DNA from 2 places in the Alicyclobacillus tolerans genome. Region 1 is predicted to be linked to the other one. Evidence: predicted binding sites of a transcription regulator. Region 1 holds the regulator's gene; the other holds the start of a gene.
The links. Region 1 encodes LexA, which represses DNA repair genes until DNA is damaged. Its sites were predicted from a motif close to CGAACATATGTTCG; they were not measured.

Region 1 (7,962 bases):
TGCACTAGATGCACTTAAACCTGTAGCTGCATAAAATGCATATTCTGAATTTTCTGTAGCAGAAACAGCACTCCAATAATTATTTAGAACGCTTGAGTTGTTGCTGGTCTCAGCTCCCGACCAGTACGCATAAGATGTATTGTTAGAGTTAATCGCAACCATCCAATACTGGGTAGAACCGCTAAAAATGCTGTCTTGAGCATAATCTCCCCACCACTGTTCTGAAACCCGCTCAGAGATGTAATTGGGACTAATAGCAGTACTTTTTTTAGTAGCTAACCCTGAATTTAAGTCTGTCAAATTAAAAGTTTGTTGTGTATTATTTGAATTTAGAACGGTCATTGTTTTAGTAATCTTATTGTATGTTACAGTAGTAGTCTGCCCGTTTACAGTTACTCTTACTACGTTATCAAAAGGGTTTCCATTAGACATCTTTTGAACATATATTGCATTCCCATTGACTGAAAATGATTGTTTATTTCCAACAGCATTAAGTTGTGAAGTACTAGCATATGCAGATGGAATATTAATGCCTATCATAGTAGATAGAGCAAATACTCCGCCTACAATTTTTTTTAAAATAGTTTTCATCCCAACACCTCCAAATATTTAAAATATATAGAAATTTACTCTATTTTATAGATAACTTCATATAATGTCAAAATAATGGATGCCCCTGAAAATAGAAATAAAAGTTTTAATATTCAGTTATATTTACTGTTGTTCCTGCTATATCCCACTCTTTTGTAGATTCTCGTAACGGTCTTTTTTCTTCAATACCAATTTACCCTTCTTCCAACGTTCGTATTGCTCTTGGCCACGCGCATTTTCTTATTCGATAATTCCATCGCATAGGTGGCTCGTAGCCTAATTTGCAACAGAAACTGCAACTTCTTCTTCGTGGCAACCATGAACTGACGATTAGAAAATCGTGGACTATCCGTTTATGATAATGCAGGGACAAAACATTTTTAGTGGGTTCTCCCTGCTGATCAAACCATGACCGAACCTATTCTACAGCCGTGCTTCATCGGAACTGGCAACGCTAGCGTCAAGAACCCCCTCTTGGTCATCTTCATCATATCCAGCAGAGCCAGTTGGTCAGATAGGTTTTAAGTCGTATCGAAGTAAACTGCTTCTGGTCTTTCAGCCCAATCTCGTGTAGTCTTGACTTCCTAGAGGCATTCTCCTTTCTGTTAGCCCAAACCGATGATAACAAAAGGGATAGGGAGACTCCCACTTTCAAATTTCCACGAAATTCTGGACAACGCCCACTTGATTAACGTAGACACTTGCCGCCCTCTCTTTCCCTGGGGAAGGAGGGGTTTTTCATGACGATTTGTGCCGTATGTCACAGGGGGTTGTCCAATCAGGTCTCGGTCTCCAGAGGAACGGGACCTGTTTGTGATCGGAATGTACGGTCCTATCTACAGGTCCTTATGACCAGCGAGATGGCAGAGCAAGCAAGAACTTCGTGGGCAAGGCTGCGCGGAGAGCCTGTCGGGATGCGAAACCGTGCTGTGGAAGCGGCCAGGACGCGGTTTTTGGCTCGAGTGCATAGACAAGAAATCGTTCCTGTTCAAACGGGTACGGTAGACATGGAAGACGCCAACTCCAGGCGCAATGCAGGGCAGACAGAGATTTGGTTTGAACAGTTTGAAGATGGCATGCTCATTGCTCATTCGGGCACGAATGAAGATTATGTCGTGGTAGCCGATCATACAGGGGAACAGGCGGTCAGTTGCAGTTGTTCAGCCTATGCGTTTCATCGAAACCAACCTGCTGGAACGCCGTGCCGACACATGCGGGCCTACAATGTTTTGGGTCGTCATGCAGAAACCGAGACAGCGCCTTCGGCAGACAGCGTGGTAGGACATCGAGTGGAAGGCGCTCCAATGCTCATGCAAAGGATTGTCAATGAAGAGATGGCTGTAGAGCAGGAACGTGACACAGCCTTGCAACAGTGGCATGAAAGGCACCAACATGATGGTATCTTGATGAGCGAGAACGACGCCGCATGGCAAGACTTGAAAGCACGGGCGATGTCTGGCGCAGGTTCCTTTGAAACCGAACAGGTACTGGATGGATCGGATACTACGTTTGGCTTTGAATTGGAAGTGGAATTCGCAGATAGAGGAGCGTTTCAGCGAACGCTGCAACGATTGAAGGAGGAAGGGATCACGGATGTACCGATGCTTCGTCAGTATCACAGCCGTGGAACAGAGGGCTACTGGAATCCTACACGAGATGGCAGTTTGGAAGAACCGGCTGTGGAACTGGTTTCCCCCGTACTTCGGGATACGCCGGAAAACTGGAGAAAGATCGGAACCATGATGCAAATCCTCCATGAGTCCGGGGCACTTCGCCAAACGAACCATACTGGTCTGCATATTCATATTGGAAACGATAAGTTGGATGATCGCGGATATCGCTGGCAGCGTTTGGCGCGAACGGTTGCAGGATTTCAAAGCTGCTACTATCAGATGGGTGCGGCGCGGCACTCGGAAGGCAGGCCTGCCAATCATCGTGGGATAAACTACACTCGACCGCTCCACTTGCCTCACTTGCAAAGATTGCGCCGTACCGATACGGCTGTGGAAGCCTCCAAAAAAATCATTGGCGAATACCGAAATCGAATCGGGGATCGTTATTACATGATCAGTACGCATAAGCAAGCCCATGCCGGTGTGCCCACCGTAGAGTTTCGCTATCCCAATTCCACGCATGATCCCGTCATTTTACAGCGTCAAATCCAATTGGCGCACGCCACCATTCTGCAATCGGCCTATCTGAGAAAACACATGCCTGGTGCAGAGCGCTTGCCTAAACTCTTTGCCCATGATACAGGACCGGAGATGAACACCCTTTCTGAGGATAGAGAAAAGAGATTTCGTCAGTATCTTGATACGCTAGGTTCGGATCGTTTGCGTCTCTTGGCGACCCAATTATGGGTACGCGGAAGGGCTTGACAATGATTTCCATATCCTGTATCATAAATTCCAGACAATGGAATATATGAGAATGGGAGGTGGATCATATGTTGTACTTTGCGTATGGCAGTTGCATGGATGAAACGGATTTTGCACGGACCTGTCCTGGCGCTTCCAGGTACGGACTAGGAGTTTTGAGCGGTTATCGGCTTCGCTTCAATGGCTATTCGGCAAGTCGCAAGGGTGGCATCGCCAACATTGAACGAAAACCTAAAGAAAAAGTTTACGGTGTGCTGTGGGAAGTCACGCCAGCGATGCAAAAGCGCCTGGATCGCCGAGAGGGAGCGCCGTGGTTTTATCGACGGATTCCTGTGCAGGTGGTCACGGAAGACGGGGGAATAGTGCGGGCGTTCACATATGAACTTGTGCAGCCGTATCTTTGGGACGTTCGCCCACACCCGCACTACTTGTACCTGTTGATGAGAAGTGCACCGGAAGAAGCCGTATCCGCGATATTTCAGATATTGCGTAATATTCGTTGCATAGAAACGGAGGCGGATGAGATTGACGATACCTGTGGAAGAGAGATTCAACCGTTGGCAGAAGCATTTTTTTAGGCCGCTGGAAGAGGGTAGACCGGCGGACTGGGAACTGATTGCCCAGTTTGGCGAGGAGCCGCCTGTGGAGTGTCATTCCATTACGGGGCTGATTTCCTGGTTGTATGGCGCAGTGTATTCAGGAGATGAAAGAGAAGACACGCAATTCTTTTTTCGCTACCATATTGTGAAACCTTTGCATCAAAACTGTACAATGTGGGGGCAGCGTTCGCAGATTTTATACGGGCCTGCGGTGATTCACGACAATACGGTTCCCCCGCCGTGGGCAAGTGAAGAGGAACAGGAAGAATGGGAAGAGATGGAGTTTTCGGATGAGCCGCCTGTAGAGTGGAACATTCTCACGGAACGAACGCTCATCCAGTCTTTGCTTCAAAACGGTGCCTTGCGGCTCATGGAACGCAAGGATGCCTATATTCTGAGAGCTAATGCTGACATACGTAAACGAACTTGCGGAGATTGTAGGGCGTGCCGTTTTCTTGTGGAAGAACAGGGAAGAACGATTTGTCAGGCACAACGGCAATGGACGGGCGCGGATGCTGAGTATGGGCAAACCTGTGGTGATTTTTCACCGAATTCCAATGGAAGCGCAAGTGATCAGTATATCCGTATCGATGCAGAAGACGTCTATTTGCCGCCGTGGACGGTGCAGACGTACTTTGGGTTAGGTGATGAGTCGAGAAAAGGGAGTCGGCTGGACGCATCGTGGATCACAGAGATGAAGGAACAGCTGCACAACTATGAAGTGTATGAACGAGATCACGGTAACGAATGAGTAACGAAAAAGTAACGAATTTGTTCCAAACTGAGCAAAACCTCTGAACATAAAAAGTCCAGAAAACCCTGATAAAACAAGGTTTTTCTGGACTTATGGATACATGGTGATACAACCGGGAATGTTCTAGTATGGAATATGAAATCAATACCTGGAGTCGCTAATCCACTTTCAAGTGTACAAAGTACACTTTCTAATCTAACAAGCTCTTTGACAAATGCTTTAGGCCAAGGGTCTCAACAACTGGGGAACTCGCTGGGAAGTGCATTAAGTCAGGGAGCAAACCAGTTGAGTAGTAGTCTGAGTTCCTCAGGAAGTAGCTCCAATCCAGTCAATCAGCTGGGAAGTGCGTTGAGTCAGACATCTGGCTTATTGGGCTAACTTTTGTATGTGGGATATGGGCAGCATGCTGTCCTAGTTTTATAAATTTGCTGCCCATTCTATGATGTGATTTTAAACGGTTTTCAGACTTTTATTCATTCATGTTTATGAGTTATGAAAATACTTTATATAAAGTTCTAAACTTGCTTCAGTACTCTTTCTGAAAAATCGTATAAATCAAACAGTCGAATATCAAAAAAGTTATCTTGATTTTTAATCGAATAAGTGACTTTTCTATATGATGTAGAAGTAAATCGTAGTTTATATTTTATTGTTCATAAAATATAAAGTCATGAAAAAGAACGATATAACCCAATTACTTTTCCTAAAATATTTACATGATTGAAATAAAGGGGTTGTAGCGAAGAGTTTTCTGGTTGAAGTCGAATTCTGTTCATTTCTCTAAAAAATCTTTTTACAGTTGCTTCTTCATCATCCGTAATTGCTACGACAATATCACCGTTTTGAGCAGTTGACTGTTGGCGAATAAAAAGTAAGTCTCCATCCATAATACCAGCTTCAATCATGCTGTCACCTTGAACCTTAAGTAAAAAAATTTGTTCAGGAGAATGATACGTATCTGGCAAAGGGAAATAACCCTCTATATGCTCTACAGCTGTGATGGGTTTACCAGCGGTTACTTTTCCAATAATGGGAGCATAGTAAATTGCAGAAGACGATTCCCAATTTGTTGAAGTTTTTTTCGCGATTTGAGTATGCTTCTTTAATAATTCGATTGCACGAGGTTTAGTTGGATCTCTTCGTAGATATCCTTTTTGGCTTAACCGTTCTAAATGACCGTGGACGGTTGAACTAGAAGCGAGTCCTACTGCCTCTCCGATTTCTCGAACGGATGGCGGATATCCATTTTCTGCTATACATTTTTCTATAAAATCAAGTATTTCTTTCTGACGTTTGCTAATATCCATCGCCACAAAACTCCATTCATGCGTACATTCTAATCCTAAGCATAGCATAATATTCTTTGGATGCAAACATATGTTCCGGTTTGTTGGATTGTGTTGAAAATCAAAAATATTTTGGCGTTTTATTCAATCATGTAAGAATTTTAAATGACATTTTCAAGGCCATAGCCATGTACAAATCATCTATTGTCAAACCTAGACCGCTCAAGTTACTATAAGTAAATGTCTTTCCATTTGAAAGGATGGTGTTTTGTGGCGCAATCAGATATAAGATTGAAGTGGTCTATACTTGCAGCTGTTACTTTAGTTTCGTTTATAACGAATGTGGATGCCACAATTGTCGTTATTGGTTTGCCCCGGCTTATGTCTGGTCTCCATATTTCAGTTGTAACTGGACTTTGGACGATTACGTCGTACATTATCACCAGTACGGTTTTTCTTCTTCCTGCAGGTAGATGGTCGGACCTCATAGGTACTAAAAAAATATTTATAGCTGGTCTTGCAATTTTCACAGTAGCCACGTTTTTATGTGGTATTGCGAATTCTGGAAGTGCACTCATTGTATATCGTTTTATTCAGGGAACAGGAGCTGCATTAGCTCTAGCCACTGCCACACCCATCATTGTTAAAGCGTTTCCTGCTAATGAACTTGGTAAGGCGTTGGGGATTAATTCCACTTCTTGGGTAATAGGCTCTATCGTAGGACCTGTTGCAGGTGGCGCGCTGATAAACGCTTTTGGCTGGCGCTCTATTTTTTTTGTAACCATTCCATTTGCCATCATAGGCATGATTGCCGCTATGATCGTACTTCGTGCGGATGTGTCACCTAAGCAACAGGTCAAATCAGATTGGCTTGGTATGATCACGTTTGGTCTAGGGCTTGTAGGATTGCTTGTGTCACTTTCCGAAGGACAGTCCTGGGGTTGGTTATCGCTGCGCACTCTTGGGTTATTTGTTTTGACGCTGGTACTTTTCATATTGTTTGTTTGGATAGAATTACGTGTGAAAGCGCCTCTATTTAATCTCTCGCTAGTCAAACATCGTCATTACTCAGCAGGACTTGGCGTTACATTCAGTTACTCGATTGGTTACTTTGCAACAACGTTTCTGTTAACGTTGTATTTGCAGGGTGCGTTGCGTTTAAGTCCCTTGTCAGCAGGTTTATTGTTGATTCCGTTATCCGCACCTCAGCTTGTGATGGGACCATTAGGTGGGGCAGCGGCTGATCGTTTTGGGCCGGCACGGTTGGTGCTTGTAGGGGTGTTCTTTTTGGGGCTTGGAGTGTATTTCCTAGGCAGTCTAGGCCCGCAATTGAGTGTAATGGCAATCATTCTTCCACAACTTTTGATGTCTACTGCTAATGGTCTAGGGTGGCCGGCGCTTACAAAGGCCGTGCTTTCATCTGCGCCTCGGGAACAGACCGGTGCTGCTTCAGGTATGTTTTATACGTTTCGAAATGTTGGGATGTCATTGTCACTGACATTGGCGTTAGTTGTTGCAGAGGTCAGTGTGCCACCCTCTGTTGCGTCGCAAGCGTTTCTTGGCACGGCAGGCGTTTTAAGTACAAATATCAAAAGCGCCCTGGTAAATTCAACGGATAAAGGTTTTCAATTCTTTATTTTATTCTATGCCATCGCATTTATATGTAGCTTGGTTCTGTTACGTCCTCATCGTTCTGGACAAATGAGCAATTCTACTGTTTCAACACAAAAACAAGCATGAAGACATCAGATTCGTATCTAAAATAAATTATAGAAAATTTCTCAACGCCGAAGTGGACACTTCGAAAACTTGCGGCGTTTTTTTGTTTATCTTTCTAATGCTTATCAAAGTAGATATCTAATTCAAAAGAGGAGCAAGTCTCTGTGATGCAGAATAAAAAATTAAATTTTTAGGCTGTCAATAATTGAGGGATATGTGGATGAAAACCTTTTGCGCAAATGATTTTAGAGTATTGGTTGTTGATGATGATCCGAATATTATCGATCTAATCCGGATGTACTTGCAGAATCAAGGATTTCAAGTCAGTACAGCTCATAATGGAAATTCAGCACTTTCGAAATTACAAACAGAGACTATCCACATTGTGGTATTGGATTTGATGATGCCGGAAATGGATGGTTGGGAATTATGCCAAATCATACAGAAGAATCATCCTGTCCCTGTTTTAATGGTCACGGCAAGAGGGGAAATGTCTGACAAATTAGAAGGTTTCAAGTTGGGGGCAGATGATTATATTGTTAAGCCTTTTGATCCCAATGAACTGACGGCTAGAGTGGTTTCTTTACTTCGTCGCTCTTATTTGTCACAAATGCAAACACAGTTAAGCACAGTAC
Region 2 (7,962 bases), 1.1 Mb from region 1:
AAAAGAGCGAATATCTTACAGGCTGAAGGTGAACGTCAAGCAGCGATTCTAAGAGCTGAAGGAGAAAAACAAAGCGCTATATTAAGGGCTGAAGGTGAAAGAGAATCCAACATTCGACGTGCAGAAGGTGTTCGTCAAGCTGAACAACTGGAAGCGGACGGTCGTGCTCAAGCAATCCGTTTAGTGGCAGAAGCTGAAAAACGTCGTATTGAGTTTCTTAGAGAAGCGGGACTGGATAATAAAGTATTAACATATCAATCTTTTGAAGCCTTGCAAGGAATGGCAAAAGGTGAGGCAACAACGCTATTTATTCCCAATGAGACAGTTTCTGTTTTTTCTTCATTGGGGGCTTTGAAAGGATTGTTTCATTCACAGGATGCTTCAGAAAATAAGCCATCATTATAAATTGATCCGATCTAATCCTAAGATTCGTCGAAAAACAACATATACCAACAGGATTTTTTACCTATATGTCGAATTTTACGGGACATGCTTATTAGCTAGTCCCGTTTTTTGTGATGAAGGAGGATTTTTATGATTGAAATGCAGGATGTGTGGAAGGAGTATGCAAATGGAACACACGCCCTGAATGGTATATCGGTCCACATCACAAAAGGTGAATTTGTCTATGTAGTTGGACCTAGCGGAGCAGGCAAATCCACATTTATAAAATTGATGTACAGAGAAGAGCGTCCTACTAGAGGGCATATTTTTGTGAATGGATTTAATATAGAACGCTTAAAAAATCGAAAAATCCCATATTTGAGACGAAGTATTGGGGTAGTGTTTCAAGATTTTAAATTGCTTCCAAGATTAACTGCAGGTGAAAATGTAGCATATGCTTTGGAGGTTATTTCAACCCCTCATCGTCATATTCGCAAAAGAGTAAAAGAAGTGATGGAATTGGTAGGATTAGGAGACAAATTGGATGTATTACCTAATCAATTGTCTGGTGGTGAACAGCAAAGAGTGGCTGTTGCTCGAGCGTTGGTCAATAATCCATCCGTTATCATAGCTGATGAACCAACAGGCAATCTTGATCCTGAAAACTCCTGGGGCATAATGAAACTTTTTCAACGTATTAACGATCGAGGTACTACAATTGTCATGGCTACTCACAATAAGGATATTGTAAATACCATCCGAAAAAGAGTCATTGCAATTGAAAATGGAAAAATTGTTCGTGATGAAAGTAAAGGAATGTATGGTTATGATAATTAATTCGTTGTCTAGACATTTTAAAGAAGGTGCAAAGAATTTAATTCGAAATGGCTGGATGTCTTTTGCTGCATTCAGTGCTGTTGTTGTGACATTGGCAATCGTAGGAGTTTCGTTGTTGGTTGCACTCAATGTCCAACAAATGTCAAAATATGTTGCCAATCAATTAGAAGTCAGTGCATATTTACAGCAGAATTTATCAAATGCTGAAGGTCAAAAAATCGAAATGCAAGTTGAAAATATACCTGGTGTAAAATCAGTGGTTCTAGAAACTAAGCAACAAGGCTTGAAGCAGCTTGAAACAGAGCTTGGTCCTCAGTATGGAGACTTACTCAAGGGGTTAGGGACCAATCCGCTCCCTGTTACCTTAATTGTAAAGGCGGATAATCCAAGAGACACCTTACAAGTAGCCAATAACCTAAAAACAATCCCACAAATTGCCTCAGTCAATGATGGTGCGGAATATGTCCGACCGCTTTTTCGAGTTTTGGATATAGTACGCAATATAGGTGCTGTTTTATTGCTTGCCATGTTTTTAACAGCTGTATTTTTAATATCTAATACAATTCGTATTGCAATATTTTCGCGGCGAAGAGAAATTGAAATTATGCGGCTTGTAGGTGCAACTAATGGTTTTATAAGGATGCCTTTTTTAGTTGAATCTACACTCATTGGTATATTTGGAGGAGCAGTTCCAGCTGTTGCATTAGATTTTCTATACCAATATCTATATCAGATTTCTGGAGGTTACTTTTATGGGATTCATTTTCCGTTAATCTCTGTAAACTGGTTTGTCATTAAAGTAACGGTAGCACTTCTTGTATTAGGTTTCGTACTCGGGTTTTGGGGCGGATTTATGTCTGTTCGTAAATTTTTACGTATATAAAAGTAGTTTTCAGTAGATTCATTTTATCGAGTAATTTAATGTAAAGGAGGGGAGCTGATGAGTTCGACACAGATCTTATCAGTGGGCGAATCCATATTAGAAGTTCTTAAGTATATATGCCTTAATCCCCTTCTCTATATAGCATTGTTCTTAATTTTCTGGGAGAATTATCGACAGGTACAAACTGAGCGTCAATTATTTGGCATACGAATAACAAGAATAGGGAAACCCTTATTAGTAAGGCAACTCAAGTCTATCGCGATGGGTGTCATCATCACAGCAGCACTTCTGTATTTGGGTTGTTCAGTCACCCAAGGAGAATTATTTTGGTTTATTGCTTGTTCAATGTTATTCTCTATAGCTCAATTAAGATGGATGAATTCAATTAGTAGTATAACCTTGTTGATGATACTCACTTGGATTTTAAAAAATATTCCCAATCTAACTCTTCGTGGTTGGATGAAGCCATTATTGGATTTTCAAAGTTCGTCATGGATGATCATTGTCTCAGCATTAGCTTTATCACAAATTATTTTATTTCTTTGGACAGGCTCTGAAGAAGTAAGTCCAACAATATTGCGAGGTAAGCGCGGAAGATCCATCGGTGGTTTTTTTCTGCAGGTATCATCAATGATACCTATCGCGATTTGGACTCCTGGTTTGATTTGGAATCTTAATGAGAAGACGGCCCCTTTTTATTTGTTAAAAAATACACTGTCAGTTGGTGTTTTAGGAATACCCTTCTTGATTGGGCAATCGTATCGTGCGGGTTCAACTCCCCCTTCTCAATTTAAAAAATTGAATATCCTACTTTCTTTTATACAATTCATTGTCGCTGGATTCGCTGTCTATATGAGTGTCGCAGTTCACAAAGATTTTATGATACCTATTTCAGCTGCAATTATTTTCCTGAGTATGGAGGGGTTGTTCTTTCATTTCCGTTATAAAGAAAAAAGACGTGATGCGATTATAACACCGATTTCTTCTGGAACTCGTATCCTTCATACTCTGCGCGGATCATTAGCAAGGGAGATAGGGTTGGCTACTGGTGAGACGATTTTACAAGTGAATCAAATGCCCGTACGCAATGAATATGAATTACATTTTGCAATTGATGCTAATCCAGCTTATGTTAAATTTCAGATAGTAGATATTCAAGGAGAAGTAAGGATGATTGGCAAACCCATATATAGTGGAGAACGTCATCAATTAGGCTTGTTAATTTTATCGGAAGAAGATATAAACGTCACAGAAGAAAAAAGAGCTTTTGGTTTGTTTATGAGTTTATTTAGCAAAAGAAAAAAAATTATCGATATTACAGATCATCAAAAGGACAAATCGGAAGAAATTGTCCGTACATCCTATTAAGATAGGGATATGGGGAGGTAAATCAATTGGATATCGCAACGCTTGCGGGAATTATTATTGCTGTAGTTGGGTTAGTGGGAGGATTTATGCTCGATGGAGGCTCATTTACAGCTCTTCTCCAGCCGAATGCAGCATTGATTGTTTTTGGAGGTACATTAGGGGCAACATTAACCTCTTCTTCATTAAAAACTTTTCTACGTATAGGAAAATATCTGAAAATCGCTTTTCTTTCAAAAAAAATTGATTACCTTGATGTGATTGAACAACTGGTTAATTTAGCGACAATTGCAAGAAGAGAAGGTATTCTTGCACTGGAAGATAGAGTTGAAAGTTTTCCTGATCAATTCTTGCGAGATGGCATCAGATTGGTAGTAGATGGTGTCGATCCCGAATTGGTTAAAAATATGATGGAGACAGAACTCTCTTATGTTGAACAACGCCATGAAATAGGAGCTAAGATGTTTGAGGCTGCTGGCGGTTTTGCACCTACAATGGGTATTATTGGTACGGTTATGGGTCTAATTCATGTGCTTGGGAGTCTACAAGATGTTTCAAAGCTTGGCCCACAAATTGCTACAGCCTTTACAGCTACGTTATATGGTGTTGCAAGTGCTAACGTTTTTTGGCTGCCTATCGCTAATAAATTGAAGCATAGAAACGAGGATGAAATTTTACTTAGAGAAATTATGATGGAAGGAGTTTTATCGATACAGGCTGGAGAAAATCCAACAATACTTGGCCAAAAACTAAAAGCGTTTTTACCACCTGCTGACCGTATAGAATCTTCGAAGGGAAAGACGGGTGAGGTCAATGCCGAGACGGCGCAAGCCTGAACCACCACAAAATCATGAACGCTGGTTAATAACATATTCAGATTTAATTACATTACTCATGATATTTTTTGTGATTATGTACGCAATGTCTTCTATTAATCATATTAAATTTGAATCTTTATCACAATCGTTAGCAGCTGCATTACATAAATCCGATCAGATACCATTGAATAATACAGGAACAACAGCTTTAATTTCGGCAGCGAATCCAACCAATACGGGTGATCAGCAAAAAGTGTCATCCATGCAAAAGCAGAATGACAGTAAGCTCAATCATCTCTATGCCATATTGCAGTCATATATTCAATCACACAATTTAAGTGGTAATGTATCACTCCAAAACCAACAAAGAGGTGTGCAGATAACTCTTAAAGATGTTGTGCTTTTTGATACCGGATCGGCCAATATTCGTCCAGCGGCACAAAAGATCCTTTTGGGGTTAATTCCATTTTTTCGATCCTTGCAAAATCAAATTGTTGTTGAAGGATATACAGACAATGAACCAATAGATACTCCGATTTATCCTTCCAATTGGGAACTTTCAGCAGGTAGAGCCATGGGTGTCGTTCGTTTTTTGGCTAGTCATGGCATAGCCCCTCAGCGTCTATCAGGGATTGGATATGGTCAATATCGTCCAATAGTCCCCAATAATACACCGCAGAATCGCCAAATGAATCGTCGTGTGAATATTGTTATTTTGCGGCAGGGAATTCAACCGGGTACTATCAATGCTGAGCCAGTAGGTGTTGCAGGAAATGGATAGTCTTTACCAATCATTTAGGTCTATTTTCTTCAGTCTTCGAGCATGCTGAGGATGGCAGATTGCTGTCCTTTTTTATTTTTAAAAATTGCGAACATTTGTTCTTGTTTTTTGTAGAATGTGATATTCTTAATGAAAGAGGCTTCTTGCTAGGAGGTCAAACTATTTTGGAACGTGAGTACAGAAAGTTTAAACTGGTATCACAGTATCATCCGCAAGGAGACCAACCAGAAGCTATCAGAGGCTTGGTAGAGGGTGTTCAAGGATTATTAAGACATCAAACCTTGCTTGGGGTAACTGGTTCAGGAAAAACATTTACAATGGCAAATATTATTGCTGAATTAAATAGACCTACTTTAGTGATAGCGCATAATAAAACATTGGCAGCACAACTTGCGGCAGAATTTAAAGACTTCTTTCCTGAAAATGCAGTTGAGTATTTCGTCAGCTACTATGATTATTATCAGCCGGAGGCTTATATTCCTTCGACAGATACCTATATAGAAAAAGATGCAAAAATTAATGATGAAATTGATAAATTGCGCCATTCGGCGACAGCATCTATTTTAGAAAGAAACGATGTTATTGTGGTCGCCAGTGTATCGGCTATATATGGGTTGGGTAGTCCGCAGGAATATGCAAGTCATGTATTGTCTTTGCGTGTCAATAGCACACGTTCTAGGGATTCTATCCTTCATCGATTGGTAGACATGCAGTATGAGCGTAATGATATGAATTTTACGCGAGGCACATTTCGCGTTAGAGGTGACACAGTAGAAATTTTCCCAGCCTCCAGGGGCGAGCATGCCATTCGTGTCGAGTTGTTTGGAGACGAGATAGATCGGATCACCGAAATCGATGTATTGACTGGAGAAGTGGTAGGGTATAGAGAGCATGTCTCTATTTTCCCGGCGTCTCACTTTGTTACATCACGTCCACGTCTGGAAGCAGCTATTACAAGAATTCGTGATGAACTCAAAGAAAGATTGACAGAGTTGCGTGCCAATGGGAAGCTTCTGGAAGCCCAACGTTTGGAACAAAGAACAAATTACGATATTGAAATGATGCTGGAAATTGGTTTTTGTACAGGTATTGAAAACTATTCCCGTCATTTAGAAGGGCGAGCGGCAGGTGAACCTCCCAATACGCTATTAGATTATTTTCCAGATAACTTTATTACTTTTATTGATGAATCTCACGTCACATTACCGCAAATTCGAGGGATGTACGGTGGAGATAGAACTCGCAAGCTAACTTTAATTGAGCACGGTTTTAGGCTTCCGTCGGCAGCAGATAACAGACCTTTAACTTTTGAGGAATTTGAACAAAAAATTGGCCAAATTATTTATGTTTCTGCAACCCCCGGTCCTTACGAGGAAGCCCATGAACAAAAACGAGTGGAACAAATCATACGTCCAACAGGCTTGCTCGATCCGTTAATCCATGTAAGGCCCACAAAAGGACAAATTGATGATTTAGTTGTAGAAATTCAGGGAAGAATCGCTCGCAAAGAAAGAGTTCTTATCACAACTTTAACGAAGAAAATGTCCGAAGATTTAACGGACTACCTCAAAGAGATAGGAATTAAGGTTCGTTATTTACACTCTGATATTAAAACCATTGAACGTATGGTCATTTTGAGAGATTTACGCTTAGGAGTATTTGACGTTTTGATTGGTATTAACTTGCTTAGGGAAGGTCTTGATTTGCCTGAAGTTTCACTTGTTGCCATATTAGATGCGGATAAAGAAGGATTTTTACGCGCAACTACTTCTTTGATTCAAACGATTGGCCGGGCTGCACGAAACAGTCACGGAGAAGTTATTATGTATGCCGATCATATTACCGAATCAATGCGCCTTGCGATTGATGAAACCAATCGGCGACGAGCTAAACAGATTGCTTTTAATGAGTTACATGGTATCACTCCGCAAACGGTACAAAAATCTGTACGTGCTGTAATTGAAGCAACACGCTCTGCTGAAGAGGCAAACGATTTTATTCCTTTAGCAGAACGAGCTAAAAAAATGTCGAATAAAGAGAGAAAAACTTTAATTGAAAAACTGGAAGAAGAAATGCGGAAAGCAGCAAAGGAATTGCAATTTGAACGGGCCGCTGAACTTCGTGATTTAATTGTTGAATTGACTGGTTAGAGTAAGCCAATTTCCTTTATTTTTCTAAACATGACCGCTATTCGGATAATGTGAGGTGTACAATGAGCAGCGCATATATTGAAGTAAAAGGTGCGCGTGCGCACAATTTAAAGAATATTGATGTGCGAATTCCACGCGACCAATTTGTAGTCATTACGGGATTAAGTGGCTCAGGGAAATCTTCTCTGGCTTTTGACACCATTTATGCAGAGGGACAGCGGCGATATGTTGAGTCTCTATCGGCTTATGCGAGACAATTTCTCGGTCAAATGGATAAGCCTGATGTTGATTCTATTGACGGTTTGTCGCCTGCGATATCTATAGATCAGAAAACGACAAGTCGCAATCCTCGTTCTACTGTGGGTACGGTCACTGAAATATATGATTACTTGCGTCTTTTATTTGCAAGAATTGGTCAACCTTATTGTCCCAATTGTGATATTCCCATTACATCGCAAACTGTAGAGCAGATGGTAGATCATCTGATGCATCTCCCAGAAGGCACGCGCATACAAATTCTCGCGCCGCTTGTACGTGGACGAAAGGGAGAGCATCAAAAAATATTTGATGAAATACGTAAACAAGGTTATGTGCGAGTGCGTGTGAATGGTGAAACACTTGATGTACAAGAGAAAATTCAGCTTGAAAAAAACAAAAAACACAATATTGAAGCTGTCGTTGACCGTATTGTTATCCGTGAAGACATAACCTCTCGTTTAGCCGATTCTTTAGAAACCGCGCTTG

Region 2: the regulator LexA is predicted to act here: its motif matches at 5,157-5,170, upstream of uvrB (excinuclease ABC subunit UvrB).

Annotation. Positions count from the first base shown of each region.
Region 1 is NZ_JBMGNK010000002.1:1,780,719-1,788,680, forward strand. Features, by position in the region: gene ACOJUR_RS08895 (geobacillin-26 family protein) at 1-591, opposite strand, end outside; gene ACOJUR_RS08900 (amidoligase family protein) at 1,332-2,969, shown strand; gene ACOJUR_RS08905 (gamma-glutamylcyclotransferase family protein) at 3,038-3,547, shown strand; gene ACOJUR_RS08910 (hypothetical protein) at 3,495-4,319, shown strand; gene lexA (transcriptional repressor LexA) at 4,991-5,629, opposite strand; gene ACOJUR_RS08920 (DHA2 family efflux MFS transporter permease subunit) at 5,879-7,348, shown strand; gene ACOJUR_RS08925 (response regulator transcription factor) at 7,548-7,962, shown strand, end outside.
Region 2 is NZ_JBMGNK010000002.1:694,342-702,303, forward strand. Features, by position in the region: gene ACOJUR_RS03595 (SPFH domain-containing protein) at 1-405, shown strand, start outside; gene ftsE (cell division ATP-binding protein FtsE) at 535-1,221, shown strand; gene ftsX (permease-like cell division protein FtsX) at 1,187-2,104, shown strand; gene ACOJUR_RS03610 (hypothetical protein) at 2,162-3,472, shown strand; gene ACOJUR_RS03615 (flagellar motor protein) at 3,499-4,305, shown strand; gene ACOJUR_RS03620 (flagellar motor protein MotB) at 4,283-5,068, shown strand; gene uvrB (excinuclease ABC subunit UvrB) at 5,233-7,218, shown strand; gene uvrA (excinuclease ABC subunit UvrA) at 7,281-7,962, shown strand, end outside.